3 regions of the Exiguobacterium sp. SH0S2 genome follow, and region 3 is predicted to be linked to each of the others. Evidence: riboswitches for the same ligand, from Rfam matches in the RefSeq annotation. Region 3 holds a riboswitch; each other region holds the start of a gene.

Region 1 (10,377 bases), on a different contig from region 3:
ACAAAAAGGGGATGTTTTAATGGATTGGCAGTTAATCCTGCAGTACGCCTGGATCATCGTCGTACTCGTCGGTCTTGAAGGGCTACTATCTGCAGACAACGCGCTCGTGTTGGCCGTCATGGTCAAGCACTTGCCGCGGACAGAACAGAAGAAAGCGCTATTCTACGGTTTATTAGGAGCGTTCGTCTTCCGCTTCATCGCATTATTCTTAATCTCGTTCTTAATCAACGTCTGGCAAGTCCAAGCACTCGGTGCCCTTTACTTGATCGGGATGAGCGCGCGACATCTATATATGACGTATAAGGCGCGCAAGATGGATCCAAGACAAGACCTCGCTGCCGAGGCGAAAGAAGAGACGGCAATTACCGAGAAGCCGGTCACGAAAAAAGAGTTTTGGTGGACGGTCGTAAAAGTCGAGTTCGCCGACATCGCTTTCGCGGTCGACTCGATCTTGGCAGCGGTCGCACTCGCAGTCAGCTTGCCGCCGCTCGGTCTTGGAGAGATCGGTGGAATCGACTCAGGTCAATTCTTCGTCGTCTTGACGGGTGGACTCATCGGGGTCATCTTGATGCGATTCGCGGCCCGCGTCTTCGTGAAGTTGCTGCATCAACGTCCGACACTGGAGACGGCCGCCTTCCTCATCGTCGGCTGGGTCGGTGTGAAGTTGACGGTACTCGTCCTCGAACACCCTGGCTTCAAGGAATTGATTGCCGGTACACCGTTCGCGTTCATGGGTCTTCCAGACGGTTTCGTCCACTCGTTAGGTTGGACACTGTTCTTCTGGTCGGTCATGGTTGGGATTGCTGTTTGGGGTTGGTTCTCTTCCAAACCGACAGCGGTCAAGCATTAAAAAAAATCCTGTCTTTCGCGTATGCGGAAGGCAGGATTTTTTGTTAGGCAGTCACGTCTTGCTTCTCGTAGATCGGCACCCAGCCTTCTGTTGTCACGAAGATGCGGACGGCGACGACTTGGCGGTCGTCTTGGAGCGTGAAGTAGTGGCGCGTGTTCACCGGGACCGAAATCAAATCGCCCGGATTGAGTTCGATGTTGAAGTAGCCACGTTCGGCGTCGTCGATGGCGAAGATGCCGTGCCCGCTGACGATGAAGCGGACCTCGTCGTCCGTATGATGGTGTTCCTTTTGGAAGTTGACAAGCAGTTCGTCCAAGTTCGGTGTCGCGTCAGACAGCGAGATGACGTCGGCCGTTTGATAGCCGCGGCGCTCCGACACGTCTTGAATCTCGTCACGGAACGTTGCGAGGATGGCTTGCTTGTCGTCGTCCGTCAGTTCGTAGTTTTCTTGAAGCGCGATCGGAAGTTTAGCGATGTCCCACTGCTCATACAGGATACCACGCGATTCTAAAAATACGTTCACTTCAGTTTGGTCGACGAGACGCTCTTCAGTTTGTTGAAAATAGACAGTTGCCATAGATAGTTCCTCCTTATGAATGGACGCCTAAGGCGCGTAGTTTTAGCGTGTAGCTGAACAAAAATTCGTATGCTTCTAAATAGCGCTTCGCCGCAGCCGGCGTCTCGCCCCAGACCGTGATGCCGTGATTACGGATGAGGACGGCACCGGCGCTTGAATGGACGTGAGGCGCGAAGGCGGCCGCGAGCGTCGGGATGTCGGCATGATTGTCGATGATTGGGACCCGGACGACCGCGTCCTCTTCCCAATACCCGAGTGCCTTGATGATCTCTTGCCCCGTGAAGACGACCTCACCGTTCACGGCATGGAGCTCGGAGATGACGTTGTTGTCGACCGTATGTACGTGGAGTGAACACGCCGCCGCGGTCTTGTTGAACACCTCGACGTGTAACAGCGTCTCAGCGGACGGTTTACCAGTTTGTTCGCCAAGTAACCTGCCGGCCGCGTCGACGAGGACGAAATCGTCCGCGGTCCGTTTTCGTTTATCGCGTCCGCTCGCCGTGACGAGGAAGGTCAGCGGGTCGTCGGAGACACGAATCGCCAAATTGCCACTCGTTCCGGGGAACCAGTCGCGCGCGGCGAGTTCGTCTTTAATGTCGGCGAGTTCAAGCCAACGTGCGGTCACGCTCATACGTGCACCTCCTTCATGTGATGGGTGATGTCGTCGAACGTCTCGAACGGGGCGTAGGCGATGCCTTCTGCTTCACAGAGCGTGATGAGTTGCCCACGGGCGTAGACGAAATCGGCCCGTTTGGCGATCTCGAAGTCGGTCACCGAGTCACCGATGACGATCAAGCGATCAACGGGATCGACGATCGTCCGGGCGATTGTCGGTTTGCAGCAACCACAATCATTCGTGCAATGCGCGTCACAGGCGTAGGGCCAGTCGACGCGTACCGTCTCGCCTGAGAAGTCGGCGACGTTACAGTAGATGTGGTCCGGCGCGACGTGGTCTTGCAAGATCGGGTGCACGAAAAAGTCCATGCCGCCGCTGACGACGTCGAACTTCCAGCCATGTTCTCGGATCTCTTCCAAAAATGCTGGGAAACCTGGGCGCAAGGTGATGCGGTCCAGCAAGTAGTCACGGTACGCCGAAGCGTCAGCGCTCGGCAACAGCTGGAACATCTGCCCGACCCCGGAGCGGATCGAGATGTCTTGAGCGAGCACATCGTCTTTGAGCGCGTGCCATTCGGGCGGTGCGAACGCCCGCATCAAAGCGATGATGTTGTCCTCGGCCGTGATCGTCCCATCGAAGTCACACAAGATGTGAATCGTCATTGTTTTGACCACGCCTTTAACGCGGCCTCGAGCTCGTTCGTCTGGCTCGCCACGCCCAATACTTGCTCAATCGCTTGTCGGAACGCCCGGGCCCCGGCGGCCGCGCCGTCTGGGTGACCGTGGATGCCGCCGCCGGCGTTGATGACGACGTCTGTGCCGAAATCACGGATGATGTCCGGGACGAGCCCCGGATGGATGCCGGCCGACGGGACCGGTAGAATCGGCTTCGCCCAGTGCGGCCGAGCACTGCTATCCCGAATCGCGAACGCCTCATCGGATGGTGTCGCAAGTGAACCGTATGGGGACGGGAACAGCGTCAAGTCGGCCCCCGCGAGGCGGATCAATTTTCCGAGCAAGAGCGAGTGGCTGATCGAGCCGGTCAAGGCGCCGGCGAACGCCGGGTGCGCCAAAATCGGGACGTTAATTGTTGGATCGCTCGCGAGTTCGCGGAGTGTGTCGAGCCCGTATGTATAGACGTTGAACAACAGTGCCGTCGCGCCCGCCTCGATCAAGCGGAGCGCTTGGTCACGCAGCCCGAACACCGGACCGCTGAGCGTGATGGCATAGAGCGAACGTTTCCCGGTCGTTTCGAACTGTTCTTGGATGACGGCCGCTCCGATTTTAGCTCGTTCAAGCGACGGAGTGAGCGGGTTGTCGTATAGGATTTCATCATCTTTGACGATGTCGATGCCGCCGGCGAGCTGGTCTCGAAGTTGCTGTTCTAAGAAGCGTAAATCACGGCCGATGATCCCTTTAAAGATGCTCATGACGAGCGGGCGATCATGGACGTCGAGCAACTCACGAACGCCTTGAACACCGAACTTTGCTCCGGGGAATTCAGATGCAAGCGTTTCGGGTAACGTTAAGTCGATCAAGCGTACCGAGTCATCGAGCGATAATTTCCCGAACGTCGTCGTCAAGATGGATGAGAAGTCGGGCGTGACGTTATGGAGCGGATAACGGATTGTGAAGCGGCTCGTCGTTTCCGTATGCGTCGTTGAGACGATCTCGCCCCGATACGCCTTTAATTGTTCTTGCTCTAGGTGAGGCAGTTCCGTCCACGTGCCGACGGTCAGTTCGAGGGCGATTTTCTCGGCGACAGTCGCGACGCGGTCCGTCCGGCTGATTTCATATGTGGCAGTAATACTCATGTTCGTTCCTCCTTCCGGTCAAACAAAAAATGACCCCATGCCGAGGCAAGAGGTCATCATAAAAAAATGAACTCTTATCTCTCAGCTTACGCTGCAAGAATTAGCACCGTGCCCAATCGGGTCGGTTGCTGCGACATCATCGGGCTTGTCCCCTCCGTCTGCTCTTGATAAGAATGTATTTTGAAGTTGTGAAATTTAATTGAATTTTGTCACACAATATCCGGTTCGTCAATTCCTTTTTTTGAGAAAAAAAGTTTGAGTTCGTTGTTACCATATATGCATAAAAAAAGTGACCGTTGCTCCAGCAAATTGCCGTTGACAAAGGTGGGGTCGAGTCCGTATTATTCATCACAACAAGTTCACACAATCGAATACGACACTCTTATCGCGAGTTGGCAGAGGGAATTGGCCCGATGACGCCGCAGCAACCGACCAGTAGGCACGGTGCTACATCCACCAGACATACGTCTGACAGATGAGAGGAACAACCGTTACGGCTGTGCCTCTTTCTCGCGGAGAAAGGGGCTTTTTTTGTGGGGAATATACCGAAAGGGGAAACAGACATGGCTTATCAACCATTTACAGAACAGACAGTCGTCGAGCACGTCAGAACGTTAGGGTTACTCGAAGATGGGGGCATCGCGCATTGCGAGGAGATCGGGGACGGCAACTTGAACCTCGTCTTCCGCATCCGTCAAGGCGAAACGAGCCTCATCGTCAAGCAGGCGCTACCGTATGCGAAAGTCGTCGGCGAGAGTTGGCCGCTCACACTTGAACGGGCGTGGATCGAGCAGCTCGCGTTGCGCGAATTCGCCAGCGTCGTCCCGCGTTTCGTCCCGGTCGTTCTCGGCAGTGACCGGACGCTCGCCTACACGATTTTAGAAGACTTGTCCGACTTTGATATCGTCCGGACGGGCTATTTGGAAGGGAAAACGTATCCTGAACTTGCCCGTCACATCGGTGAGTTTTTAGGACAGACGTTGTTTGAGACGTCCGACTATGCGGCCGGCCCGATTGAGAAGAAGCGGAAAGAACGGGATTATTACAACCCGGAACTATGCGATATCACTGAAAAACTGATCTTCACCGATCCGTACAAAGATGCCGAATCGAACAACATCGAAACCGCGCTCCGTCAGGACGTCGAAGCGCTTTGGCGTGACCAGAAATTGAAAGTGGAGGTCACGAAACTGAAAGTCGGTTTCGTCACGAAACACGACGCGCTCTTGCACGGGGACTTACATACAGGCAGCATCTTCGCGACGCAACAAGAGACGAAAGTCATCGATCCGGAGTTCGCTTTTTATGGACCGTTCGGCTTTGACATCGGGCAAATCGTCGCCCATTTGACGCTATCGACGTTCCATGACCCACTCAAACGGTTCGAACGGTTCACGGACGTATTGACGGTATGGGAGACGTTTGAGAAGACGTTCCGGACGAAGTTTGAGACGGCGGTCGAACCGTTCAACACGGACGGATTCGTCGATGAGCTACTTCAAACCATCTTTAGCGACACGATCGGCTATGCCGGATGCGAACTGATTCGCCGCGCCATCGGCCTCGCAGGAGTCAATGACCTCGAGACGTTACCGGAAACGGTCCGGCTCGAGCGGAAACGGGAAGCGCTCACGCTCGGCACGACGCTCATTAAACAGCGCCACGATATCCGTTCGATCGATGATTTAGTGACGCTGTTAGCGGGGGTACGCGTATGACAGTCCAAAACATTCGCTTCGACCCGAACCGGGACGAGCTCGTCATTTTAGACCAAACGTTACTGCCCCATGAGGAGCGGTACGTGACGATCGCGACGCTCGAACAGGCGGAGCACGCCATCGAGACGTTACAAGTCCGAGGCGCGCCGGCCATCGCCTATTTCGGCGCATTCGTGCTCGCGAAAGAAGCGGTCCGGCTTCAAGATGACCCGGACTTCACACGCCGGCTCGACCTCGTCGGCCGTCGGTTGATCGCGACCCGTCCGACGGCGGTCAATCTGCAAAACGTGATCGAGTCGCTTCTCGGATTCAACGTCGGAGACGACTTTGAAAGGATCGCGACTGACATCAAACATCGGGCCATCGCGCTGTTCGAGCGAGACGTCGACACGTATCGGGCCATCGGGGAGCATGCGCTCACGGTGCTGCCAGCAGGGGGGAACGTCTTAACGATCTGTAACGCCGGGGCGATCGCGACGTCGCGTTACGGGACTGCGCTCGCTCCGTTTTACGTCGGGAAAGAGCGAGGTATCGCGTTTAACGTCTTCGCTTGTGAGACGCGGCCGCTCCTCCAAGGGGCACGCCTGACCGTCTGGGAACTCGACCAGGCCGACATCGACGTCACGCTCATCACCGACAATATGGCCGCTTGGACGATTCAGGCGAAAGGGGTCGACGCCATCATCGTCGGCGCTGACCGCATCACACGGACGGGTCACGTCGCCAATAAGATTGGCACGCTTCAGCTCGCCGTCCTGGCTAAACATTACGGGATCCCGTTTTACGTCGCGGCCCCGCATTCGACGTTCGATTTGACGGCGGACGATGTGATTCAAATCGAGGAGCGGAGCGCGCTAGAAGTGACCCATATCGGCGGACAACCTACGGCGCCGGTCGGGATCACCGTCTTTAACCCGGCGTTTGACGTCACACCGCCTGAACTGATCACCGGACTCATCACCGAAGCGGGCGTGTTCGAGCCGAATGAAGCAGCGATCACACACCATGTAGGGGGAACGGTTCACGTGTGAAACAGCAGCTCCGTGCTTGCCCGAACGATGAAGTGTGACCGTCTTGGTATGAGACGGGAATGGCCAGATTTACTTAGTCGACAAAGGCACCGGGCAGCAGAAAAGCCCTCAGAATCTATCCTGAGGGCGCTTTTTGCGTTCTAATGCGATGAAGTCGAACGTACTCCCGTTCGTGTCTTGTTGAAACGAAGCCACTTGTCGAAACCCGCAAGCTTCATACACGCGAATCGCCCGCGCGTTGAACGTGGCAACCGACAAGGTGATACGATTTGGGTCGAACGTAGATTCGATGAAATCAAGAATCGAGGTGACGAACGCTCGTCCGGTCCCGTTTCCGGTCAGACCTGGCTTCATGCCTAAACCGAGGTCAATCGTATCGGCGTCTGTTTGATGCACGCTAACGAAACCGACCAGTTCGCCATCGTTCGTGATGGCGAATACCGATTGCCCTCGTTGTTCGGTGTCTAAAAACTCGGCCAAGTCGTCTTCGTCAGCCTCCATATCGTAAAAAGCATACTCTCCATCGTAATGCCAACTGAAGGCGATTGTTTCGGCCTGCGCTTGTGTCATCAAAGCGAACTTATACGTCATAGTGATTTCCTCGTTTCAAAAGGATAGATAGGTGCTACACTTTCGATAGTACCATCAATTCAAGAAGTGAGGTGACCACATGGGAATCAAACTAGATATGGTCGGCATCGTCGTCGAGGATATGAAGCGAGCGCTCGACTTCTATCGGCTGCTCGGACTGTCGATTCCAGTATCAATGAACGGGGAAGCGCACGTTGAAGTTGACGAAGGCGGCGTCCGGCTCGCCTTTGACACAGTCGAGGTGGCGGAGTCGGTGTATGGGGAATGGAAACCGGCATCGGGGCATCGGGTCGAGCTCGCTTTCCTGTGCGACAGCCGTGAAGCGCTCGATACACTGTTTGAAGCTATCTTCAAACAAGGATACGTGATTCATCGTGAGCCGTGGGACGCGTTTTGGGGACAACGTTACGCCATCGTCGTCGATCCGGACGGGAACCTCATCAGCCTATTCGCGTCATGACAAAACCCTCGCCGGAAAACTTGGCGAGGGTTTATTCGTCTCGGGTTTCGCCCCAAGAGCAGAGCGCCTTCATCGCTGGTTGCAGGCTAAACGCCTCCTCGGTGAGGGAGTATTCGACGTGGAGCTGTTTGTCGGTCGAATAGTCGTCGCGTCGGACCATGCCGAGCTGTTCGAGTTCGCGCAGTTGGTCGGTCAACACTTTGCGGCTGACGTCGGGGATGGCGCGCTGAATCTCCGAGAAGCGGCGCGGGCCGGTCTCGAGCGTGCAGTACACTTGTGGACGCCATTTACCGCCGATGATGTCGAGCGCCTTGTTGACGGGGAACGGGGTCGTCATGTTCAGTTCGCCTCGCTTTCGGGTAGTTACTTCAATGTGCGTACTTTTTTTCTTGCTACGATGAAGGTATCTTATCGTTATCGACCCAAATGAGCAACCAAAAAGGAGCGGATCAATTTGACTTATCCACGTACATTCTCACATATCGGGCTATCAGTCCCCAGTGTGACGGAAGCAGTGAAATTTTATGAAGACGTGATGGGCTGGTACACGATTATGCAACCGTCGGACGTCGTTGAGGATGACTCACCGATCGGCGTCATGTGCACCGACGTGTTCGGCCCGGGCTGGGGCAAGTTCCGCATCGCCCACATGTCGACCGGTGACAAGATCGGCATCGAGCTGTTCGAGTTCCCTAACAACGAGAAACCGGAGAATAATTTTGAGTTTTGGAAAACAGGCATCTTCCACTATTGCGTCCAAGACCCAGACATCGAAGGGCTCGTCGAGAAGATTGTCGCCCACGGTGGCAAACAACGGATGCCGATCCGCGAGTATTACCCGGGCGATAAGCCGTACCGGATGGTGTACTGTGAAGATCCGTTCGGCAACCTCGTCGAGATCTACTCGCATTCGTATGAACTGACATATTCGGAAGGAGCGTACTAATCATGAAAGCATGGCTACTTGAACAACCTGGCTTAGAAAATATGCACCTCGGGGACATCGAACGACCGACCCCGGGCGCGGGCGAACTGCTCATCAAAGTCGAAGCGGTCGCCTTGAACCCGGTCGACTATAAAGTCGGCACGAACGGCAACCCGAACTGGGCATACCCGCACATCCTCGGCGTCGACCTCGTCGGCGAAGTCGTCGAAGTCGGCTCGAGCATCGCCAACATCATCACCGGCTCACGCATCGCCGTCCATACGAGTCTCGCGAACAACGGAGGTTTCGCCGAGTACGCTGTCGTCGACGCGCGTGCTTGTGCCGTCGTACCGCAAGACGTGAGCGACGAAGCGGCAGCAGCCATCCTCTGTGCCGGCATGACGGCGTATGAAGCGGTCATGCAGAAGCTGAACACGCGCGATAAAGAGACGATTCTCGTCCACGCCGGAGCGGGCGGGGTCGGCGGCTACGCGATTCAGCTCGCGAAAAAGCTCGGTCTCAAAGTATTCACGACGGCATCGCCGGAAAACTTTGAATGGGTCACATCACTCGGCGCCGACGTCGCAATCGACTACAACGTCGAGGACGTGACGGAACGAATCATGGAACTGACGGACGGCCGTGGTGTCGATCTGATTTTGAACACGGTCGGCCGCGACGTGGCGACAGCCGATCTCGATCGCCTCGCGTTCAGCGGACAGCTCGCTCATATCGCCGGTCCGCCTGACATGTCGAACATGAAAGGGTTCACGCTGTCACCATCGATCCATGAAGTCGCCCTCGGTGCGGCCCATGCGAGCGAAGACGAGCGCGCGATTCGCAACTTGGCGTATATGGCTGAGGAGTTGATGAAACTGCTCGAAACGGGTGAACTGAACGACCTCGTCACCGACGTATTGCCGTTCGACCGCTTGAAAGACGGACTCGAACAGCTTCAGACGCGGAAAGTACGAGGCAAGTTGATCGTCCGCGTACGCGACTAAATCTTGGCCTCTTGTCTCGTGACAAGGGGCTTCTTTTGGAGGGGATGACATGGATTTACGGACGTCATATCAACAGACGACGCATCAACTGAGCGGGCACGGGAAACGGAACGTCGGCGTCTTACAGCGCGCGTTCGAGCAAGCCGACCCGGAGCAAACGAGCGACCATTATGGGACGGGTGAGGTCATCGAACAATTCGAACAAAAGCTCGCCACGCGGCTCGGGACGGAAGCCGCTGTTTTCTTTCCGAGCGGCACGATGGCACAACAGATTGCCTTACGCATCTGGTCAGACGAGACGGCTAATCGAAGCGTCGCCTATCATCCGCTCTGTCACTTGGAGATTCATGAACAAGACGGGTTGAGACAGCTGCATCACCTCGAGCCGCTTTTGATCGGGGGAGCGGACCGATTGATGACGCTTGAAGAAGTGAAGGCATTACCGGACGTCGCTTGCCTGTTGGTCGAGTTGCCGCAACGTGAGCTCGGCGGTTATTTGCCACCGTTTGATGAGCTTGAAGCGATCAGCCGGCACTGCCGGGATCGGGGGATTCATCTGCATCTCGATGGGGCCCGCCTGTTCGAGACGTTACCATATTATGAGAAGACGGCCGAAGAAGTATGCGCCTTGTTCGATAGCGTCTACGTCTCGTTCTACAAAGGGATCGGCGGTGTCGCCGGGGCGATTTTGGGCGGACCGAAAGCGTTCTGTGACGAGGCAAGAATCTGGAAACGGCGCTATGGCGGCGACTTGATCGGCTTATACCCGTACATCACCCCGGCCGACTACTA
Region 2 (10,377 bases), on a different contig from region 3:
GACGTCGTCAAGCGTGTCCTGCCAGCGATCACTGCCTATCCGACATCGCTGTTCCGTGGCGAATGCACGGACGCCGAGGTCGAACGGCTCCGTTTGAAGGATGCGGACGTCCTCCTTGCCGTCGGTGGGGGCAAGCTCGTCGACACGGCGAAACTCGTCGCTTACCGGCAAGGTGTCCCGCTGATCGTCATCCCGACGCTCGCCTCGAACTGTGCCGCCTTCACACCGCTCAGCGTCATCTATGACGAGCACGGCACCTATGACCGCTACGACGTGTTTCGCGTCGTCATCGAGCGGGTCATCGTCGACGCAAGGGTCGTGACCGACTCGCCGTACGACTACTTCCGGGCCGGCGTCATCGACACGGTCGCCAAGTTTTACGAGGCCCGCTATTTGAGCGGCGACAGTTCGCCTGATGCCGGCGTCAATACCGGTCTCGCCTTGGCCGAGCAATGCGGCCGGCTCGTCGAACTCGACTTGAGTGAGTCCAGTTTCACCGCGTATGGGCCAGAGACCCGGTTCGCGGTCGATCACATCCTTGCCGTCGGCGGTGCCGTCGGTGGTTTCGGGGACGCCGGGACACGCGTTGCCGTCGCCCACGCTGTCCACAACGCGCTCAGCCGCTTCGAGTCGACCCATCCGTTCTTACATGGCGACAAGGTCGGCTTCGGCCTCCTTGTCCAAGAACGGTTGCGTGGCTCGTCTGACGCCCCATATTTAGAGGCGTGGCTCGCCAGGATCGGCGCGCCGACGTCACTTGAGACGCTCGGACTCGTGCCGGCCGACATCCCGCAACTGGTCGAGGCGGTCCGGGTCGAGACCGAATTGCAACGTTCACCCGTCCCGCTCGATATTGACTATTTGAAAATAATTTTTGAAAATTTAGTATTTTCTGTTTACAAATAAAAGAATTAAAAGTAAGATGATAACAATTAAATAAGACCGATAGCTTATCAAGAGTGGTGGAGGGACTGGCCCTATGAAACCCGGCAACCAGATCGTAATGATCATGGTGCTAATTCCAACAGACGAAACGTCTGGGAGATGAGCGTGTCCGACTGTCTTTGACTTGTCGTGCCCGCCACTCTTTATGAGTAGCGGGCTTTTATTTTGGAGGAGGAATCATTCATGAACATCAAACAGAAAACAGTACTCGCAGGAACATCTCTACTCGCGGCCATCGCCTTGTCGGCGTGCGGCCAATCGGACGCGAGCGAAGCGCTCAGCACAGAAGCCCTCACGATCGGCGTGACAGGCGGACCGCACCAGCAGATCGCCGAGAAAGTAAAAGAACTCGCGGCCGAGGATGGCCTCGAGCTCGACATCAAGGTGTTCAACGACTACAACACGCCGAACACCGCACTCGACGAAGGCAGTCTCGACGTGAACAGTTACCAGACGCTGTCGTTCCTCGAGCTACAGAAGGCGGACAAAGGCTATAAGATCGACGACGTGTTCAAGACGGTCGCTTTCCCGATGGGGCTCTATTCGGACAAGCTGACGGACATCAAGGAGTTGAAGGAGGGCGATAAAGTCGCCGTCCCGAACGACCCGGCGAACGAACTTCGGGCGCTGCGCCTGTATGAGACGGCCGGACTCATCACCTTGAAAGAAGGATTGACGGACAAGGCGACGAAACGTGACATCGCCGAGAACCCGCTCAACCTCGAATTCATCGAGCTCGAGGCGTCACAACTCCCGACCCAGCTCCCGGAAGTCGCGCTCGCGGCCATCAACACGAACTTCGCGATGGGTGCCGGCCTATCGATCAATGAGGACGCCTTGTTCCATGAAGACACGGTCGACAACCCGTACCCGAACTACGTCGTCGTCCGTACCGACAACAAAGACGATGAAGTCGTCGAGACACTCAAATCTTACTACCACTCGGACGAGGTCCGGACGTTCATCGAAGAGACGTTCGACGGCTCGATCGTCCCGGCGTTTTAAGGAGGCACTATGATCGCACTCAAACAGATCTCAAAAACGTTCACGGTAAACAAAGGGACCGTCACTGCGCTCGACGATGTCTCGCTGACGATTGAAAAGGGTGAGATCTTCGGCATCATCGGTCGGAGCGGCGCCGGCAAGAGCACGCTCATCCGCATGATCAATCTGCTCGAACGGCCGACGTCAGGTCAAGTCGAGATCGAAGGGCAAGACATCACGACGCTCGACAAAAAAGGGTTATCAAAGCTCCGTCACCGCATCGGGATGATCTTCCAGCACTATAACCTGCTGAAGACTGCGACCGTCGAAGACAACGTCGCCATCCCGCTCCGCCTAGAAGGACTCGATAAACGCTCGATCAGCGAGCGGGTCGACAAGTATCTCGATATCGTCGGACTGACCGATCACCGTAAACATTACCCGGAGCAACTCTCCGGCGGCCAGAAACAGCGCGTCGCCATCGCTCGGGCCTTGGCCCACGAGCCGGACATCCTGCTCAGTGACGAGGCGACGAGCGCGCTCGACCCGGAGACGACCGAGTCGATCCTCGATCTGTTGCTCGAGATCAACCGCGAGCTCGGGCTGACGATCTTCTTGATCACCCATGAGATGGAAGTCATCGAGCGCATCTGTGACCGGGTCGCCGTCATCGACGCCGGCAAGATCGTCGAGGAAGGGGACGTCCTCGACGTCTTCTCGGACCCGAAACATCCGACGACGCGCCGCTTCTTGAAAGCGAACCTCGACGTGCCGAAAGAAGTCGTCGACGTGTTGAGCTCGCACGGGACGCTCGTCAACTTGTCGTTCATCGGTCACCAGACCGAACAGGCCGTCCTCGCCGAGTTGACGAAACGGTTCGGCCTGCTGCCGAACATCATCGGGGGCGGGATCAAAAAGCTGAAAGGCGGTCTCGTCGGCAACTTGCTCGTCCATCTCGACGGGGACCAGGCACAGACCGACCAAGCCGTCCGCTACCTTGAAGCGAGCGGCGTCAAAGTGAAGGAGGTGACGAACCATGCTGCAGTTTTGGGGAAATTGGGGTGACTTGATTTGGACGGGCACGATCCAGACGCTGACGATGACCGGCATCGCGCTCGTCATCTCGACACTGATCGGCTTGCCGCTCGGGACGCTCCTCGTCTTGACGCGGCCGAATGGACGGCTCGCGAACCGTTACTTTTACGGGGCATTGTCGAGCGTGATCAACGTCGTCCGCTCGATCCCGTTCATCATTCTGCTATTCTTCATCTTGCCGTTCACCCGTTTCATCATGGGGACGACGATCGGCGTCCAAGGCGTGCTGTTGCCGCTCATCGTCTTCACGGCGCCATACATCGCCCGTTTGATGGAGTCGGCACTGCTCGAAGTCGATCGCGGCGTCGTCGAGGCGTACGAGGCGATGGGCATCTCGACGCGTAAGATCATCTGGTACGTATTGATCCGTGAGGCGCGGTCGTCGATCGTGCTCGGTCTGACGATCGCGACGATCGGTCTGATCGGTGCGACGGCGATGGCGGGTCTCGTCGGTGCGGGTGGACTCGGCGATATCGCCTATCAGTACGGGCATCTCCGGTTCGAGCCGGGAGTCATGTACGTGACGATCTTCGTCTTGATCCTGCTCGTGCAGTCGATCCAATCATTCGGCAACCGCTTGGCGGCCCGTCTAAAGAAAGCCTGACAAAAGAGCGTCGCAAAATTTGCGGCGCTCTTACTGTTTGTCTAATAGTCGTTTCAAGTCGGCGATCCGGTTATGCCGCGGGATGAACGTCCGGATCTCTTTCTCGCTGAACCCGATCTGGATCCGGTTGTCATCGACGACGATCGGACTCTTCAAGATCTGCGGATGCGTCGCGACAAAACTGTACAGTTCGCGGAGCGACATCTCGTCGAGCTGGTCGGCCGCTTGTTTGTAGACACTTTTTTGGACAGACAAGAGATCGGTCGTCCCGTTTTCGGTGAGCCGGAGCATCTCCTTGAACTCGGTGAACGACATTCCTTGGTCGGTCAATTTCTTCTCGATGAACGGGATATTCTGTTCGCGTAACCAATCGAGCGTCTTGCGGGAAGAACTGCAGCTTGTATGCGTGAATACGGTGACCGTCACGACAACCACTTCTCCTTTTCCTAAGGTTGGATTACTTTATTGTCTCTCGATTATACGGGTTCGGCGTAGAATATGTTTCAAATCACATATACTTTTTTCGAAATCGTCGGAACGATTCGTTTCAAGCGAGTTCGGGTACATGACGAGAGAGACAACAAACAAGGAGGGGCTTACATGTTTGATTATACGGTGAAGACGGATCAGTCGGTCGAAGCAGTGGTCGAAAAGTTGAAAGCGACGCTCAAGGACGAAGCGTTCGGCGTGCTGTGGGATTTCGACTTGAGTGATACGCTCAAAGAGAAAGGTGAAGCCATCGACGGGGACTATCGTATCCTCGAAGTGTGCAACCCGAAAGAGGCCAAGAAAGTCATCACGGCGCACCGTGAGGGCGGCTACTTCCTGCCGTGCAAGCTCGCCGTCTTCACGAAAGACGGGGCGACCCACGTCGGCATGCCGAAACCGACGAAACTGATCGAATTGATCGAGGACGAGTCGCTCCAGTCCATCGCACTGGATGTCGAGACTAGACTGACACGCGCCATCGACCGCAGTATATAAGAGATGACACCCGCCGACAAAGGCGGGTTTTTTTATGTTCTTTAATAAATAAGATAATGGTAAAATTGGGTCATCAAGAAGACGAGGGGCGGAAACGTTGAAACAATCTGTCAAATGGATGCTGTTGAGCGCGGTTTTACTTTCCGGATGCGGAAAAGACGAGACGAGCGCGTTGAAATTGGATTATATCGATCACCATTGGACCGTGAATAAATATTCGCTTGAGGCAGAGCCGGTCACCGATATCGATGAGACGTTAGCGGCGTGCACGGGTGACTTGACGACGTCGCTAGACGGGGAGTTAACGGTCTTCGACACGGTCGTGGCGAGCCGGTCCCCCTTGACGAACTCAGGGGAAGATTACATGTTCAAAAGTGTGACATACGTCAAAGGGGATAAATCTTATGCAATCTGCCGCGATATGGTCTCTCATCGTCTCCAAGCGGAAGTGATTCCCTCTTTCCCAGAAGAGATAAGCGCGTCGACAGGAACTTCGATCGGCCGTGCTCCTGCCGTGTTACAGACGAAAGCCTCGGACGGAGCGATGTTCCTGCAATCAGAGGTAAAGAGCGGATATGACCATGAACTTGAATTGTTTCCAGATTCGTTATTCAGCTTCTCACAGGCGCTGTATGGGGAGATGGAGATCGCTGTCGAAGGTTGGCCGACGCTGTTCCCGATCAATACGTTCGAACCGGCGACGTCGTCGATGGGTGACGTCCAAATGATGATGGCTTTCAGTCCAGAAGAGAAGCTTCCGTACGTGTTGATGGGGCATCAGAACGGTTCTTTCTCGTCTCAACCGATTGAAGTCACGTTTGACGCGACCGAGGCGGCCCCGAGATATGAATCATTAAAAATTGAACGGATTCCGCTCACCGAACAGGTACTTGAGTCCGGCAAGAGCTACCCGATCTTTACGTTCACGTACATGAAAGACGGAGCGCCGATCACGGACACGGTGACAATCACGTATCGGGAAGAGACGTTCATCACGGAAGAAGAACGTGATCTTCAGCAGGAGCATACCGACATGCAGTCCATGTGGCAATCTGATGAACCGTTCGTCTATTTACATAAGAAACCGTTCAGCCATGAACAGCCTCTTGCTTATCCGGATGTCCTCAAGGCAGCCGGGACCGACATGACCGACTTGATCGACGCCATAGACGCGGCAGAATCGGTCAATCGCAGTGGGGATGCGGGCGAGTATCATCAGTTGACGATTCTCGATGGGCTGAAAGGCCAAGAGTTTGAAGTGACGTATAAACAGCGCTCAAAAAAGATAGATATCTTCTTGACGGATAAACTGACCGGTGAGACGTACAAACTGACGAGCGAAGGGGCCGAGACGTTCTTGTCCTACTTCCCCGACTTGAAGAAGAAACCGAAGAATTGAGGTGAACTGATGAAAAAGTTCGGATTAGGAATCTGTCTATCGCTATTCGTTTTGGCTGCAGGATGCGCCCGGGACCAAGAAGTAGTCCGATATGATGTTGTCGAGGCCCATTGGACGGCAGAGCACATCACACATGACCTTGAAGTGCAGGCAATCAAGGCCAAGGACATGTTGACCTATTGTGAACAAGGCGAGTTACTCAACGATATCGAGGAGGACCATCTATCCTTACTTGGCGTGACGTTTGCAAGCCGAATGCCGTTCACTGAGCCCGATACTGAAACATACGCCTTCAATGAGACATCGTTCGTCGAAGGTGATTCCGTTTACGCGCTGTGTAAGTCGGACCACGTTGAGGGATACCGGGCGGTCAAGCTGGAGGCAAGGCCGGAGTTTTTGAAAGACGAGACCGCGCGAGAGATTCCATTGCTACCTAGCGTAGTAAGCGGGACAGAAGAAATTCGGGAAAGGTTATCACGGGAAGAAGCGATCCATCCTTACGGGCAAGACCTCACCATTCGTCCATTCTTGGATAGTCTTTATACGATCTCGCCCGGTTTCAACGGGTCCATCGAGTTTGGAATCGGGGACGACGGGGTCTTCACACCGTATTTAGATTTTGCTCCTTACGTGGTCAGGGAGGACACTCATGTTGCGTTAGGATATGGCACGAAGACGAAGACGCCATACATGTTAATGTCGAGTGACGGGATTCACTATGGACAGCATTCGTTGAACGATGGCGAATTACTGGACGGAGTCGACAACTTAAGTGTCCGGACGCTTCTTGAAGGCGGTACGCTCGAACCGCTCGAACCGTTTCCGTTATACGAATTAACCTACGAGTCAAACGGTCAAAAGATGACGAAGACGATCTCGATTCGATTCAAACCGAATCCATTCATCACGGAGCCGACCGATACCGATGCCGTCTCGATCGGTTATGTCCATAAATACCCGTACCATCCCAGTGTCCCGTTTTACTATCCGGACGCAGTCAGCACCGAGGGGCAAGGCTATGAACGATTGACCGAGGCGCTCGAGACGGGGACACCTTCGACCAAGAATGGGGAAGCGGGAGAGTACATGTATTTGACGCTGCTGAAAGGAAATCGTGGTCAACAGTTCGAGTTGAGTTACCACAAACGTTCGCAGAAAGTTGATGTCTTCGTGAAAGATATGAACACGGACGAACAGTTCAAGTTGTCGAGTGAAGGTGCGAAAATATTCCATGAAATTTTCCCCAGTGCAGTGGAGTAAGCAGAGCGTTTGGTTTGATGAGACTTCGGCTGCAGCGACGATTGGCGGTGTCGATGAATCCGACAGTCGCACGCAACTGACCGAAGAATCGACAACTATGTAGAAGCAAATCTTTTTACAAGATCAGCACCGTCATTTTCACGAAAAGGTCGAATGGGACTCCTGTAAACGAGGAGTTCTTTTTTTGCGATTCATTGTCTGATAACCTGTGATGAAGTTGGTAAATACTTCAAACTCAAGATATTGACTTACTGTTAAAAACGGCGCTAGTCAGGACTTTTATCACAAGTTACACTTGAACTCGATTGTACTAACAAAGGAAAAATGTCCTGAAATAACTCAAATTATAAAGGTGGGAATTATCGGAATGATTGAAACGAGAGATGTCAGCCTATCGTCACCAGACGTGCTTCGCGCCATCGAAGCGAACATGGCGATGATTCGATTTGACCGCCAGCGCCGTGTCGTCGATGTGAACGACGCCTTCGCCAAGGCGATGAAATACAAACGCGACGAGATGATCGGGATGCAGCACCATCTGTTCTGTACGCCGAACTTCGTCAACAGTACGGACTATCAAGCGTTTTGGAACAAGTTGTTCGACGGGTTCAGCTCGGCCGACAAGATCGAGCGCGTCGACGCCCGGGGCGACTCGATTTGGCTCGAGGCGACGTATATGCCAATCTATGAGGGGATGACGTCATCGGTGTCGTCAAGATCGCCTCGGACATCACCGAGCGGCAACAGACGATCGAACGATACGCCCGCACGTTCCGTGATATGGCCGAGAATCTTGATGACCGGGCCCGCCGTGGCATGGAGGAGAGCCTACATTTGAAGCGGACGATCGAGCGGCTCGAGTCGGACGCATCGGTAAACTTGAAGACGCTCGGCAACCTTCAAGACCAAGCGGCAGAGATCACGAAAATCGCCAGCACGATCAAAGAGATCGCGGCCCAGACGAACCTGTTGTCACTGAACGCCGCCATCGAGGCGGCGCGGGCAGGTGAACACGGCCTCGGCTTCAACGTCGTCGCGACCGAGGTCCGTAACTTGTCTCGTCTCGTCGAGCGCGCCGTCATCGAGGTCCGGGCCAACACCGAGGGGATGAACAAAGAGCTCGCCTCGATCGTCGACGGCGTCTCACGATCGAACGAAGACATTAATGCGAGTGTCAACATCATGGAAGCGACGCTCGAACGCTTCGGGAAGATCGAGCAGTCGGCCCAGTCATTGAACGGGACGGCCGAACAGTTCACTTCGGCGATCTGACGAAAAAACCAATTGAAGGAACCGCCACCGTCGTCGGTGGCGAGTCCGCTCAATTGGTTTTTTTGACGACGAGCGTATGACCGTGTTGTTTCAACCAGGCCATCGCACCATCGACGTCCGGATAAACAGAGGATAAAGTCGACCAAAACGATTTGGAGTGGTCGAAATGGACGAGATGCGTCCACTCATGGGCGATGACGTAATCCATCACCTCAACCGGGGCGAGCATGAGCCGGACGTTGATCGAGATCGTTCCGCGCGAGCTGCACGAGCCCCAGCGCGTCTTTTGATGGCCGATGCGGATGCGCGCGGCGCTCACCCCGAGCAGACGTTCATAGTGGGGCGCCCGCCCGGTGACATAAGTGAGCGCCTCGTCGCGGAGCCACGCCTCGTATGCGGCCCCTATCCTGGACTCGTCCCACCGGTCCGGGCAACGGAAAGCTGTCCCGTCGTAGTCGAAGGCGTCAACGGTGTTCGTGCGCACGAGCGGCACGGTCTCACCTCGATAACGGAGCCGGTCGTTCGGCAATGACGGGGCTTTAGGTAATGCCGCGAGCCGGTCGTTTATCCAGTCCGCATGCTCGCGTAAGATCGTCTCGACGACCCGGTTCGACAGTCGGGCCGGGATGCGGAGCTCGATCCCTTCGGCCGTTATGTAGAAAGCCGCTTTCTTTCGCCGTTTATGGCGGATGATACTTACGCTCATCGTTGTCACCTCCAAACACTGTTCTCGGTCGATTATAGCCGACGTCTCGAAAATCCGCCACGCTTTTGACGACCAGTTGCTTCAATTTTTGTTACAGTAGGGACAGGAGGGATCACTATGAAATCAATCTTACATCAACCGCTTGACCGAGTCGGCACCGACTCGGTGAAATGGGACGGCCTCGAGCGCTGGTTCCATGTGAAGTCTGACGTACTGCCGCTCTGGGTGGCCGATATCGATATCCGGACGGCACCTTCGATCTCGGAAGCGCTCGCGGCGCGTGCGGCGACCGGAGAGTTCGGCTATACGATGTTCGCGAAAGAAGCCCAGGAAGCCGTCAGCTCTTGGTACGGGCGGAGACACGGACTCGACGTCACCCCCGAACATGTGTTGTTCTCGAGCGGGGTCGTGCCCGGACTGACCCACATCGTCGAGGCGTTGACGAAGGAAGGGGACGGGATCGTCATCCAATCACCGGTCTATCCACCATTCCATGAACTCGTGACCGGGTTGAAACGCGTTGTGCGTGACGCCCCGCTCAAACAAGTCGATGGCAAGTATGAGATGGATTTTGACGCCCTCGAACACGCAATGCGACAGGCGAAACTGTTTTTGCTCTGTTCACCGCATAATCCGGTCGGTCGCGTCTGGACAGAGTCCGAGCTCGCTCGTGTCGTCGAGTTGGCGAGAACGTACGACGTTATCATCGTCGCCGACGAGATCCATGCCGATCTGACATATCCGTCGCAGCACCATACGGCGATCAATCGACTCGACGACCGGGTCATCACGGTGAGCGCCCCGTCGAAGGCGTTCAACATCGCCGGTTTGTTCGCGTCGTACATCATCTGTCCGGATGACGCCTGGCGCAAACGGATCATCCAAGTCCAAAACAAACACCACGTCCTACCGACACCGTTCGCCAATACGGCCATCATCGCCGCCTACACAGACGTCCGGGCGGAACGATGGCTCGACCAGCTGACGGCCGAGCTCGAGGAACAAGCCACCTATGTCGTCGAGCGCCTGAATGCCGAGTTACCCCGGCTGACGTGCTTCATGCCGGAGGCGAGTTACTTGTTATGGATCGATTTCGCCGCGCTCGGCCTTGAGCCCGAAGCTCGGAAG
Region 3 (10,377 bases):
TTCATGAAACAGTTTGAACTGGCAACGTCAACGACAGACTCTCAGCGATGAGGGTCTGTTGACGTTTTAGCGATAAGGTGAATGGTGATCGCGCCTCGCCCACGACCGAATATCGACCGATTATTCTAAAATGGGTTGAACGATGTAACATAAAATGGGAAGATATACGAAAGTGGCGTGTGAATATAGATTATGGGGTCGAGATTGAGGGCGGATTAGAAGGTAAATGAGTGAAGCACCCGAACCTTGAACATTCGTACGAACCGACCGCGATGAACTTGGGGATATCGGTCGGTCGATTCGCGATGAGTTTGGACGAGATGGCTAGTGGGGATGTCTATGAAATCAGCTAGCAGCGGACGTTTGCGACATCTTAAAACAAAAAAAGGGCTAGGCGTTAGCCTAGCGGAATCAGGGGGGAATACTTGAAGTCTTGCTTGATTTGTATTTACCCTGAGGTGCGACTTTGAAACGTCAAAATAATCCTAAATAATCTTTTTTACTATTTTCTACACTTTATCGAAAAAAGTATGTTATAGTAAGTTGATGAATTTAGCATAGGAGTGTTTGTAATGGCAAAATACGAAAAAGATCAAGTTTTAAAAGGTAAAGTAACAGGAATTCAACCTTTCGGTGCGTTCGTCGCACTCGACGACGAGACACAAGGTCTTGTCCACATCTCTGAAATCTCACACGACTACGTGAAAGACGTGAACGAGTACGTTCAAGTCGGCCAAGAAGTTGAAGTGAAAATTCTTGATGTTGATGAAGCATCTAAGAAAATCAAGCTTTCAATGAAAGCGACACAAGAAGCACCAAAACGCGAGAAGTCGGCTAAGCCAGCTCGTCGTGGCGCACCACGCCGCAACGAAGCTTCAAACTTCAAGCAAGAAGAAGCGCCAGGCTTCACAGTCCTTAAGGACAAGCTCGAAGACTGGATCAAAAACACGAACTTCAAAAAGTAAGTGATGAAAGGCGGCCTATTCCAAATAGGTCGCCTTTTTTTGTACAGGAAATTGAACAGATGTTCCCGAAAGAGATAGAGAAAGGAGTAGATTTACATGAAAATTGGAATCATCGGGACGGGCGGTATCGCCACAAACGCACACATCCCGCATTACATCGCGGCCGGGGCAGATGTCGTCGCGGTCATGAACCGGACACGGGAGCGCGGGGAGGCGGTTGCCCGTCAGTTCGGGATCGAACGGGTTTATGACACGGTAGCGGACATGCTCGCAAACGAGCAGCTTGATGCGGTCAGCGTCTGCACACCGAACGCCCTGCATAAAGACCATGTCATCCAGGCGCTCGATGCCGGTTGTCACGTCCTTTGCGAGAAACCGCCGGCCATCTCGGAGCGTGAGGCGGACGAGATGCTACAAGCGGCCAAGCGGGCCGGCCGGACGCTCCATTACGGCTTCCATTTCCGGCATCGGACGGACACGCAACTGCTGAAACGTTTGATTGACTCAAATGAACTCGGTCACATCTATGCGGCGACCGCGCTCGCCCTAAGGCGCCGTGGCATCCCGGGTTGGGGCGTGTTCACGGACAAAGAACTTCAAGGAGGCGGGGCGCTGCTTGATATCGGCGTCCATATGCTCGACCTCGCCCTCTATTTGATGGATTATCCGAAACCGGTCGACGTGGTCGGTCACGTCGGACAGTATCTTGGGACGCGTCCTGGTGTCGGTCTGATGGGCGACTGGGACGCCGACAACTTCTCGGTTGAAGACACGGCCCGGGCGATGGTCACGTTCGAGAACGGGGCCTCACTCTTTTTAGACGCGAGCTTCATGGCGAACATCGGGCCGAAGGATACGATGAACGTGGAACTGAGAGGGACAGCCGGCGGGGCGTCGTTGTTCCCGCTCACGATCCATACGGAAGAACATGGCGCTCTGTTTGACAAGACGCCGGCTCATTTGACGTTACAAGACCCGTACGCGACACAGATTCGCTCCTTCCTTGAGGCGTGTCGGCATGAGCCGTCATACGAGCAGGCCGAACAGGCGGTCCTGCTTCATCAAATCATCGACCGCATATACAGTCAGGGCTAATCACTTTTCAATCCAGAAAAACAGGGTATATAGTGTAGGTGTTACATATTTTTGAAGGAGGATGACTTATGCACAACTTTGAATACAAAAACCCAACGAAATTAATCTTCGGGACGCATCAGATCGAGAAGCTCACAGGCGAGCTCAAAGCGCTTGACGCGAAGAAAGTGATGCTCGTCTATGGAGGCGGGAGCATCAAGAAGAACGGGACGTATGAGGAAGTCGTTGCTGAATTAAATAAAGCGGACATCGAGTTCGTCGACTTCTCAGGTGTCGAACCGAACCCGCGGATTGAAACGGTGAGACGTGCGGTCACGAAAGCACGCGAAGAAGGCATCGACGCCTTGCTCGCGGTCGGCGGCGGTTCAGTCATCGATTGCACGAAATTGATCTCGGCAGCGATCCCGTATGACGGCGACGCATGGGACATCGTCCTTCGTGACCATATCCCGACTGAAGCGGTACCGTTCGGGACGGTGCTCACACTCGCGGCGACAGGTTCTGAGATGAACTCCGGTTCGGTCATCACGAACTGGGAGACGCAAGAGAAATATGGTTGGGGCCACCCGCTCGTCTATCCGACGTTCTCGATCCTCGACCCGCGCTATACCGTGTCGGTGCCGAAAGACCAAACGATCTATGGCATCGTCGACATGATGAGCCATTGTTTCGAGCAGTACTTCCACCCGAACCACGCTCCGGTCCAAGAGCGGATGACTGAAGGCGTCTTGAAAGCGGTCGTCGAGTCGGCACCGAAGCTCGTCGACGACTTAGAGAACGTCGACTTGCGTGCCATCATCTTGTTCGCAGGCACGATCGCCTTGAACGGGGTCTTGCAGATGGGCGCTTCTGGCGACTGGGCGTCGCACAACATCGAGCACGCCGTTTCGGCTGTCCATGACATCCCGCACGCCGGCGGTCTCGCCATCCTCTTCCCACGCTGGATGGAGCACGTCCTTGAAGAAGACAACGCGGCACGGTTCGCACGACTCGGGACAGAAGTGTTCGACGTTGAACCGGGTGCGACAGACCTCGAGACAGCAAAACGTACGATCACAGCGGTTCGTGCTTTCTTCGACCAACTTGGTGCGCCAAGTTCACTCCGCGACTATGAGATCGACGAATCGACGTTCGAGGCGATCCTTGATTCAGCGATGAAGCGTGGAGCGTTCGGACGTTTCCGTACACTCGAACGCGAAGACGTGGCTGCGATTCTTGAATTGAGCAAATAAGGCGATTTGATGCCTATTTTGCAATAATGATTGAACGAATCCGTCGTTTCCGTTTATGATGGGTCATGTATGGCTCTTAGATGAGCGATTTAAAGGAGGAAATGCCATGTCAACAGTACGTTTCGATTATTCTAACGCCCTGTCTTTCGTCGGGGAACACGAAGTCGATCAAATGCAAGAAACGGTGAAAGCACTCCATTCGGTCATCCACGACCGGAGCGGTGCCGGCAGCGATTTTCTAGGCTGGGTCGACCTTCCAACGAATTTTGATACGGATGAGTTCGCACGCATCAAGGCGGCCGCTGAACGAATCCGTGACAACTCGGACGTCCTCGTCGTCGTCGGAATCGGTGGGTCGTATCTCGGCGCTCGTGCAGCCATCGAGATGCTGCAACATTCATTCTTCAACGTGTTGTCAAAAGAGGAGCGTAACGCCCCGCAAGTCTTCTTCGCGGGCCACAACATCTCGTCAACGTACATGACGGAGTTGCTTCAAGTACTTGAAGGCAAAGAAGTCTCAGTCAACGTCATCTCGAAATCGGGAACGACGACAGAGCCGGCAATTGCTTTCCGTGTCCTCAAGCAGTTCATGGAAGAGAAGTACGGCCAAGACGGCGCCCGCGAGCGCATTTATGCGACGACAGACCGTGCCCGTGGCGCTTTGAAGACGCTCGCTGATGCAGAAGGTTACGAGACGTTCGTCATTCCGGACGATGTCGGTGGACGGTTCTCTGTCCTCACACCAGTCGGTTTGCTTCCAATCGCGGCGGCAGGCATCGATATCGATGCCCTCATGGAAGGTGCGCGTGACGCGGAAAATGCCTACAGTTCACCTGAACTTTCAGAGAACGAGGCGTATCAGTACGCGGTCGTCCGTAACGCCATGTATGCGAAAGGTAAATCGATCGAACTTCTCGTCAACTACGAGCCGGCACTTCACTATGTATCAGAGTGGTGGAAACAGCTTTACGGCGAGTCAGAAGGCAAAGACAACAAAGGGATCTTCCCGGCGGCAGTTGACTTCTCGACTGACCTCCACTCGATGGGACAATACATCCAAGAAGGTCGCCGCGACTTGTTCGAGACGGTCATCCGTGTCACGAACGTCCGTCACGCGTTGAACGTCCCTGAAGACGCACAAGACCTCGACGGCTTGAACTTCCTTGCCGGTGAGACGATCCAATTCGTCAACGACAAGGCGACGGAAGGAACGCTCCTCGCCCACACGGACGGAAACGTGCCGAACCTCGTCGTCGAATTGCCAGAGATGACGCCATATCATCTCGGCTACTTGTTCTACTTCTTCGAGAAGGCGTGCGCGATGAGCGGCTACATTCTCGGAGTCAACCCGTTCAACCAGCCAGGTGTTGAAGCATATAAAGCGAACATGTTCGCGTTGCTTGGAAAACCAGGTTACGAAGAACAAAAAGCTGAGCTTGAAAAGCGCTTAAACCAATGATTTGTTGTAGGTCCGCCTCGGCGGGCCTATTTTTTTGTTTGAAACTAGGGTGAGACAAGGTAAAGTGAGAGTAGACACGGGAAAGAAAGGGATGGACTATGTTGACATTCACGGACTACTATCACAATAAAGTCGAGTTGAGCTTCGAGCACTATCCATTTTCGGATACGCCGCTTCACGTCTGGGTCGTCGCCCGCTATGCGGACAAATGGGTGCTCACGAAGCATAAGCAGCGCGGACTCGAATTTCCGGGAGGGAAAGTCGAACCCGGAGAACACGAGGATGACGCGGCGATTCGGGAAGTGTACGAGGAGACGGGAGGCATCGTCAAGACGCTCCATTATTTAGGGCAGTACCGGGTGCTCGGGCGTGGCGACACCGTCATCAAAAATATTTATTTTGCGGAGATCGAGCGGTTCGAGGATCATCCGGCCGTCGATGAGACCGATGGGGCCGTCTTGTTGGACACGTTACCGACGAACCTGCTCCGTAACGGCCGCTACAGTTTCATGATGAAAGATAAAGTGTTGCCCGAGACGATGAAAGTACTCCATGACAAAAAGTTGGTTTGATCGAGTCGACGTCCTGCCTCCTTATGCGGGATACCCCGTTCATCGAGGTTGGTACGAGACGAGTGACGGGGAAGAAGTCGTCGCCTATACGATCACGCCAAAACGCCCGAACGGCCAGGTGCTGTTTTATTTACGAGGCGGCACCGGAAGGATCGGTGACGTCCGGTTGCCTCGGCTGATGCAATTCGCGGCGAAAGGGTTCCATGTCGTGGCGCCGGTCTATCGCGGAAACCACGGGGGGACCGGGAAAGAGGATTTCGGAGGCGCCGACTTAGAGGACGTCGTGTCTCTGTATGACCGCGTTAGCCGGACGCACCAGACGATCCACGCCCTCGGCTTTTCCCGGGGCGGCATGATGGCGTTGTCGCTCGCATCAAAACGTCCCGTCACGTCGGTCACGTCGTGGGCGGGTGTGACGAATTTGGAGTGGACGTATGAAGAACAGCGTTCGATGCGGAAGATGTTGCGCCGGATGACCGGGGGAGACCCGGAGGCGGTCCATGAGGCGTATGTCGAACGGTCTCCGCTCTTCAAAGACTGGCAGGCGCCGACGCTACTCATTCATGGGACGGACGACGAGCAAGTCCGGCTTCGTCATGCGACCGCCCTCGCCGACAAGATCGGTTCGCAAGCAGAGCTTTGGATCTTGCCGTTCGCCCATCAGCTCCCGTTCTGGGAAAAATGGAAGACGACGGACCGAGCGATGGATTGGATGTTGGCGATTGCAAGAAAAAAATGACTAGTACCCGAGCGGGGTACTAGTCATTTTGAGTTAAAAGACGATTGGGCCGGCCGCGATGACTTTCTCACTCGCTTTCGTGAATCGTTTAAAGTTTTGTTGGAACTTCAAGGCGAGCGCTCGCGCTTCGACATCGTAATGAGCCGTATCTTTCCAAGTGTCACGTGGGTTGAGCACGTCTTGTGGGACGCCATCGATATGGACCGGGATGTCGACGTTGAAGATGTCGTGCTTCACAGTGTCGACGTCACGCAATTGACCGTTGATCGCGGCGTTCACCATGGCCCGTGTGTAGCTGAGCTTCATACGTGACCCTTCACCGTAAGCCCCGCCGGTCCAACCCGTGTTGACGAGGTAGACGTCGACGTTATGCTGCTCGATCAACTTACCGAGCATGTCGGCGTACCGTTCCGGGGCGAGCGGCAAGAACGGTGAGCCGAAGCAAGTCGAGAACGTTGCTTGTGGCTCAGTCACGCCGCGCTCCGTGCCGGCTAGTTTTGACGTGTAGCCGGATAGGAAGTGATACATCGCCTGCTCTTTCGTCAACTTGCTGATCGGCGGGAGCACCCCGTAAGCATCGGCCGTCAAGAAGACGATCGTGTTCGGGTGACCGGCCCGTGAAGGGAGCATCGCGTTATCGATAAATTGAATCGGGTAAGCTGCTCGCGTGTTCTCGGTAAGCGAGATGTTTTTGTAGTCGGCTGAGCGGTCTTCGTTCAAGACGACGTTTTCAATCAACGAGCCGAAACGGATGGCGTCATAAATTTGCGGCTCGTTCTCACGCGACAAGTTGATCGTCTTGGCGTAGCAACCGCCTTCGATGTTGAAGATGCCGTCTGGTGACCAACCGTGCTCATCGTCACCGATGAGATGACGTTCCGTATCGGCCGAGAGCGTCGTCTTGCCCGTGCCCGATAGTCCGAAGAAGAGCGCCGTCTCCCCGGCGTCCGAGACGTTGGCCGAGCAATGCATCGACAAGACGTGCTGTTCAGGTAATAGGAAGTTCATGACCGAGAAAATCGATTTTTTAATTTCGCCGCCGTATTCTGTTCCCCCGATCAGAATGGTACGTTTGGCGAACGAGACGAGGATAAACGTTTCTGAGTTCGTCCCGTCAACTGTTGGGTCGGCCTTGTAGCTCGGTGCATAAATGACCGTGAATGGGTCAAACGCAGCTCTCGTCGGCCACTCTCGCAAGAACAACTGCTTCGCGAACAAGCTGTGCCACGCATACTCGGTGATGGCGCGTACCGGTAGCGTGTAGTGCTCATCTGCTCCAGCCGAAGCTTCGAGATAATACAGCTTCTGTTTCGTCTCGAGATGAGTGAGGACTTTGTCGAGAAGAGCGGTGAACTTGTCTTCTGCGATCGGCTGATTGACCGGACCCCAGTCCACTAACGAGTTGCTGACTTCATCTTGGACGACGAATTTGTCTTTCGGTGACCGCCCTGTGAATTTCCCTGTACTGACCGATAAAGCCCCGTCTTTCGTCAGTACGCCTTCACCGTTACGAATGGCTTCTTCCACCAGTTCTGGAACCGTTAAGTTCCGTAATACATCGGCACCCTTAATTAATTCTTCGATTTTCAGGAGCGTAGTCGCCATCCTGAATCCCACCTTTCCCCTAAATAGATGTGGATGAAATCCGCATACTTCCGCGATTAATTAGTATGACACTTTTTATTATATGTGACACACTAATCAAAAACAAGCATTTCTTTACCCTTTAAAGTAAGCGCTTTCTTACAAAGACATTCTAACATATTCTGTATAAGCGGGGAGTGAAAAAACGGAAACCGTCAAAAAAATGTTTGATATTTCACAAACATAAATGATTTCCGTGATTACGAAGAAATTTACAAATTAAGCGGATACGCTTGACAGAACGGTATGGCATTTATATGATGGTGTTCGTAACGGATACTCTTATTCTGAGCGGTGGAGGGAACAAGGCCCTACGAAGCCCAGCAACCGTCCGATCCTGTAGTCTTTTTCGGAAAAGGTGCTATCCTGAAGCGAAGCGACAGCTTCGAACGATAAGAGGGTAAGGAAGAACGATTCAACCTTTCCCATTGAACGTGGCGAAAGGTTTTTTTCATTACCGTCCCAAAGCAACGCGTAAGGGGAACGAGTACCGTCCACACATCACCCTTATTAATAGGAGGTTTTTCGAAATGTCAAACTTGAACCGTCGACTTTTCACTTCGGAGTCCGTCACTGAAGGACATCCGGATAAAATTTGTGACCAAATCTCAGATGCGATTTTGGATGCAATTTTGGCTGAAGATCCAAACGCCCGCGTTGCGGCTGAGACGTCTGTCACGACAGGTCTCGTGCTCGTAGCTGGTGAAATCACGACATCGACTTACGTGGATATCCCGAAAGTTGTACGTGAAACTGTTCGTGAGATCGGCTACACGCGCGCCAAATATGGTTTTGACGCTGAGACTTGTGCTGTACTCACAGCAATCGACGAGCAGTCGGCAGACATCGCACTCGGTGTCGACCAAGCGCTCGAAGCTCGTGAAGGTCAAATGACTGACGAAGAAATCGATGCGATCGGTGCCGGTGACCAAGGCCTCATGTTCGGTTATGCAACGAACGAGACACCTGAACTCATGCCGCTCCCGATCTCACTCGCTCACAAATTGTCACGTCGCTTGGCAGAAGTCCGCAAAAACGGAACGCTCACTTACCTTCGTCCAGACGGTAAGACGCAAGTAACTGTCGAATACGACCAAGACAACAACCCGGTCCGTATCGATACGATCGTCATCTCGACGCAACACGCAGAAGACATCACGCTCGAGCAGATCCAAGCGGACCTTAAAGAACACGTGATCGAAGCAGTCATCCCGGCTGAACTCATCGACGCCGAGACAAAATACTTCATCAACCCGACTGGCCGTTTCGTCATCGGTGGACCACAAGGTGATGCAGGTCTTACAGGACGTAAAATCATCGTCGACACATACGGTGGATACGCTCGCCACGGCGGTGGTGCGTTCTCAGGTAAAGATCCTACCAAAGTTGACCGTTCGGCAGCATACGCGGCCCGCTACGTGGCGAAAAACCTCGTGGCAGCTGGACTTGCTGACAAAGCGGAAGTTCAACTTGCATACGCGATCGGTGTCGCACACCCGGTTTCAATCGCGGTGGACACGTTCGGCACTGGTAAATTGAGCGAGACTGAGCTCGTTGAACTCATTCGTGAGAACTTCGACCTTCGTCCGGCCGGCATCATCAAGATGCTCGACCTTCGTCGCCCGATCTACAGACAGACAGCAGCTTACGGACACTTTGGTCGCACAGACGTTGAACTCCCATGGGAGCAGACGGACAAAGCGGCAGTGCTTGAAGAAGGCGCAAAACGCTTCGCATAAGCAATAAAAAACGACCTTTCTCGCGAAAGGTCGTTTTTTATTATGCTTGTGGTTTATTTTCGTTTGTTGCGTTCTCGTTGCCGAGTGCCGTATCTTTCGCCTCGACGACTTTCTCACCAATATCTTGCAAATCTGATTTTGTTTCCTGGGCCGTCTCGACGACTTTGTTCACGTCTTCTTTGACCGTGTCGACTTCACCGACAACTTTTTCATAGACGTTTTGCACATCGGTCGACACTTCTTGAATCATACCTGACGCCGATTTCACTTGCTCGATGACTTGAGACGCTTTACCGGCCGGATCTTCTTTGATCGTGTCGACGAGACCGCCGACAGACGACTTCGCATTCGTGAGCGACTGTTTCGTCGTCTCGCGGTTCGACGAGCTAAGTAGGGCGATCAGACCGCCGACGAGCGCACCGAGAAGCATCCCGGTCACGACGTTGATTCTAGGACCACCCGAGTTGGTTTGGTCGAATTGGCGATTCGGGTTGTTAGCGTTAGCTGCGTGCGGATCGTTTTGTAATGTTGGTTCCATGTCTAAACACTCCTTTGTAAGTTGGCATTGGTACTCATATACCCTAGTTAAAATAGAAAATAACGTTCTGCTTGATTTCGACACGAAAAAGTAATAGAAGGGCAGGATATTTTTTACGTGATGGGGAATGATAGTACTAGATTGGCCAAAAGGGGGAAGCTGTTATGAAGATGCGGGAAGCCGTACCAGAAGATGCCGCCACGATTCGAGATATCGCACTTGCGACCATCAGTGTGACAGATGACGTTCGGTCTAAGGTGATGGAGCGCGCCTATCAACAAGAAGAGATCGTCCGGGCCATCGGTTCGAGTGAAGAAGCGAAAGAACAGTTGTTCATCGTCGGTGAGGCCGAAGGAGACGTTATCGGGTTTTACCATGCGATCGACCGCGGTGA

The links. Region 3 has a riboswitch for S-adenosylmethionine ahead of metK (methionine adenosyltransferase). Riboswitches for the same ligand answer to the same signal wherever they lie in the genome.
Region 1: it holds a riboswitch for S-adenosylmethionine, as region 3 does, so the genes downstream of both, mtnK (S-methyl-5-thioribose kinase) here and metK (methionine adenosyltransferase) in region 3, are expected to answer to the same signal.
Region 2: it holds a riboswitch for S-adenosylmethionine, as region 3 does, so the genes downstream of both, EVJ21_RS00670 (MetQ/NlpA family ABC transporter substrate-binding protein) here and metK (methionine adenosyltransferase) in region 3, are expected to answer to the same signal.

Annotation. Positions count from the first base shown of each region.
Region 1 covers NZ_SJVB01000002.1:600,637-611,013, reverse strand. Annotated here, with positions in the region: gene EVJ21_RS07800 (TerC family protein) at 20-850, shown strand; gene EVJ21_RS07795 (cupin domain-containing protein) at 894-1,427, opposite strand; gene EVJ21_RS07790 (methylthioribulose 1-phosphate dehydratase) at 1,441-2,058, opposite strand; gene EVJ21_RS07785 (2-hydroxy-3-keto-5-methylthiopentenyl-1-phosphate phosphatase) at 2,055-2,705, opposite strand; gene EVJ21_RS07780 (2,3-diketo-5-methylthiopentyl-1-phosphate enolase) at 2,702-3,856, opposite strand; SAM riboswitch class I at 3,928-4,030, opposite strand; SAM riboswitch class I at 4,236-4,338, shown strand; gene mtnK (S-methyl-5-thioribose kinase) at 4,420-5,574, shown strand; gene mtnA (S-methyl-5-thioribose-1-phosphate isomerase) at 5,571-6,605, shown strand; gene EVJ21_RS07765 (GNAT family N-acetyltransferase) at 6,714-7,196, opposite strand; gene EVJ21_RS07760 (VOC family protein) at 7,276-7,656, shown strand; gene EVJ21_RS07755 (winged helix-turn-helix transcriptional regulator) at 7,688-7,993, opposite strand; gene EVJ21_RS07750 (lactoylglutathione lyase family protein) at 8,111-8,602, shown strand; gene EVJ21_RS07745 (zinc-binding dehydrogenase) at 8,605-9,585, shown strand; gene EVJ21_RS07740 (threonine aldolase family protein) at 9,635-10,377, shown strand, end outside.
Region 2 covers NZ_SJVB01000001.1:128,027-138,403, forward strand. Annotated here, with positions in the region: gene EVJ21_RS00665 (iron-containing alcohol dehydrogenase) at 1-906, shown strand, start outside; SAM riboswitch class I at 948-1,051, shown strand; gene EVJ21_RS00670 (MetQ/NlpA family ABC transporter substrate-binding protein) at 1,129-1,950, shown strand; gene EVJ21_RS00675 (methionine ABC transporter ATP-binding protein) at 1,960-2,994, shown strand; gene EVJ21_RS00680 (methionine ABC transporter permease) at 2,966-3,628, shown strand; gene EVJ21_RS00685 (Spx/MgsR family RNA polymerase-binding regulatory protein) at 3,659-4,054, opposite strand; gene EVJ21_RS00690 (DUF302 domain-containing protein) at 4,229-4,612, shown strand; gene EVJ21_RS00695 (hypothetical protein) at 4,710-6,011, shown strand; gene EVJ21_RS00700 (hypothetical protein) at 6,021-7,271, shown strand; gene EVJ21_RS15480 (PAS domain-containing protein) at 7,639-8,109, shown strand; gene EVJ21_RS15485 (methyl-accepting chemotaxis protein) at 8,106-8,543, shown strand; gene EVJ21_RS00710 (M48 family metallopeptidase) at 8,593-9,249, opposite strand; gene EVJ21_RS00715 (MalY/PatB family protein) at 9,367-10,377, shown strand, end outside.
Region 3 covers NZ_SJVB01000003.1:290,319-300,695, reverse strand. Annotated here, with positions in the region: gene EVJ21_RS10175 (aminotransferase) at 1-51, shown strand, start outside; gene EVJ21_RS15550 (hypothetical protein) at 231-353, shown strand; gene yugI (S1 domain-containing post-transcriptional regulator GSP13) at 573-965, shown strand; gene EVJ21_RS10165 (Gfo/Idh/MocA family protein) at 1,062-2,060, shown strand; gene EVJ21_RS10160 (iron-containing alcohol dehydrogenase) at 2,129-3,292, shown strand; gene EVJ21_RS10155 (glucose-6-phosphate isomerase) at 3,399-4,751, shown strand; gene ytkD (RNA deprotection pyrophosphohydrolase) at 4,850-5,323, shown strand; gene EVJ21_RS10145 (alpha/beta hydrolase family protein) at 5,304-6,062, shown strand; gene pckA (phosphoenolpyruvate carboxykinase (ATP)) at 6,096-7,667, opposite strand; SAM riboswitch class I at 7,986-8,105, shown strand; gene metK (methionine adenosyltransferase) at 8,237-9,445, shown strand; gene EVJ21_RS10130 (YtxH domain-containing protein) at 9,486-9,983, opposite strand; gene EVJ21_RS10125 (GNAT family N-acetyltransferase) at 10,148-10,377, shown strand, end outside.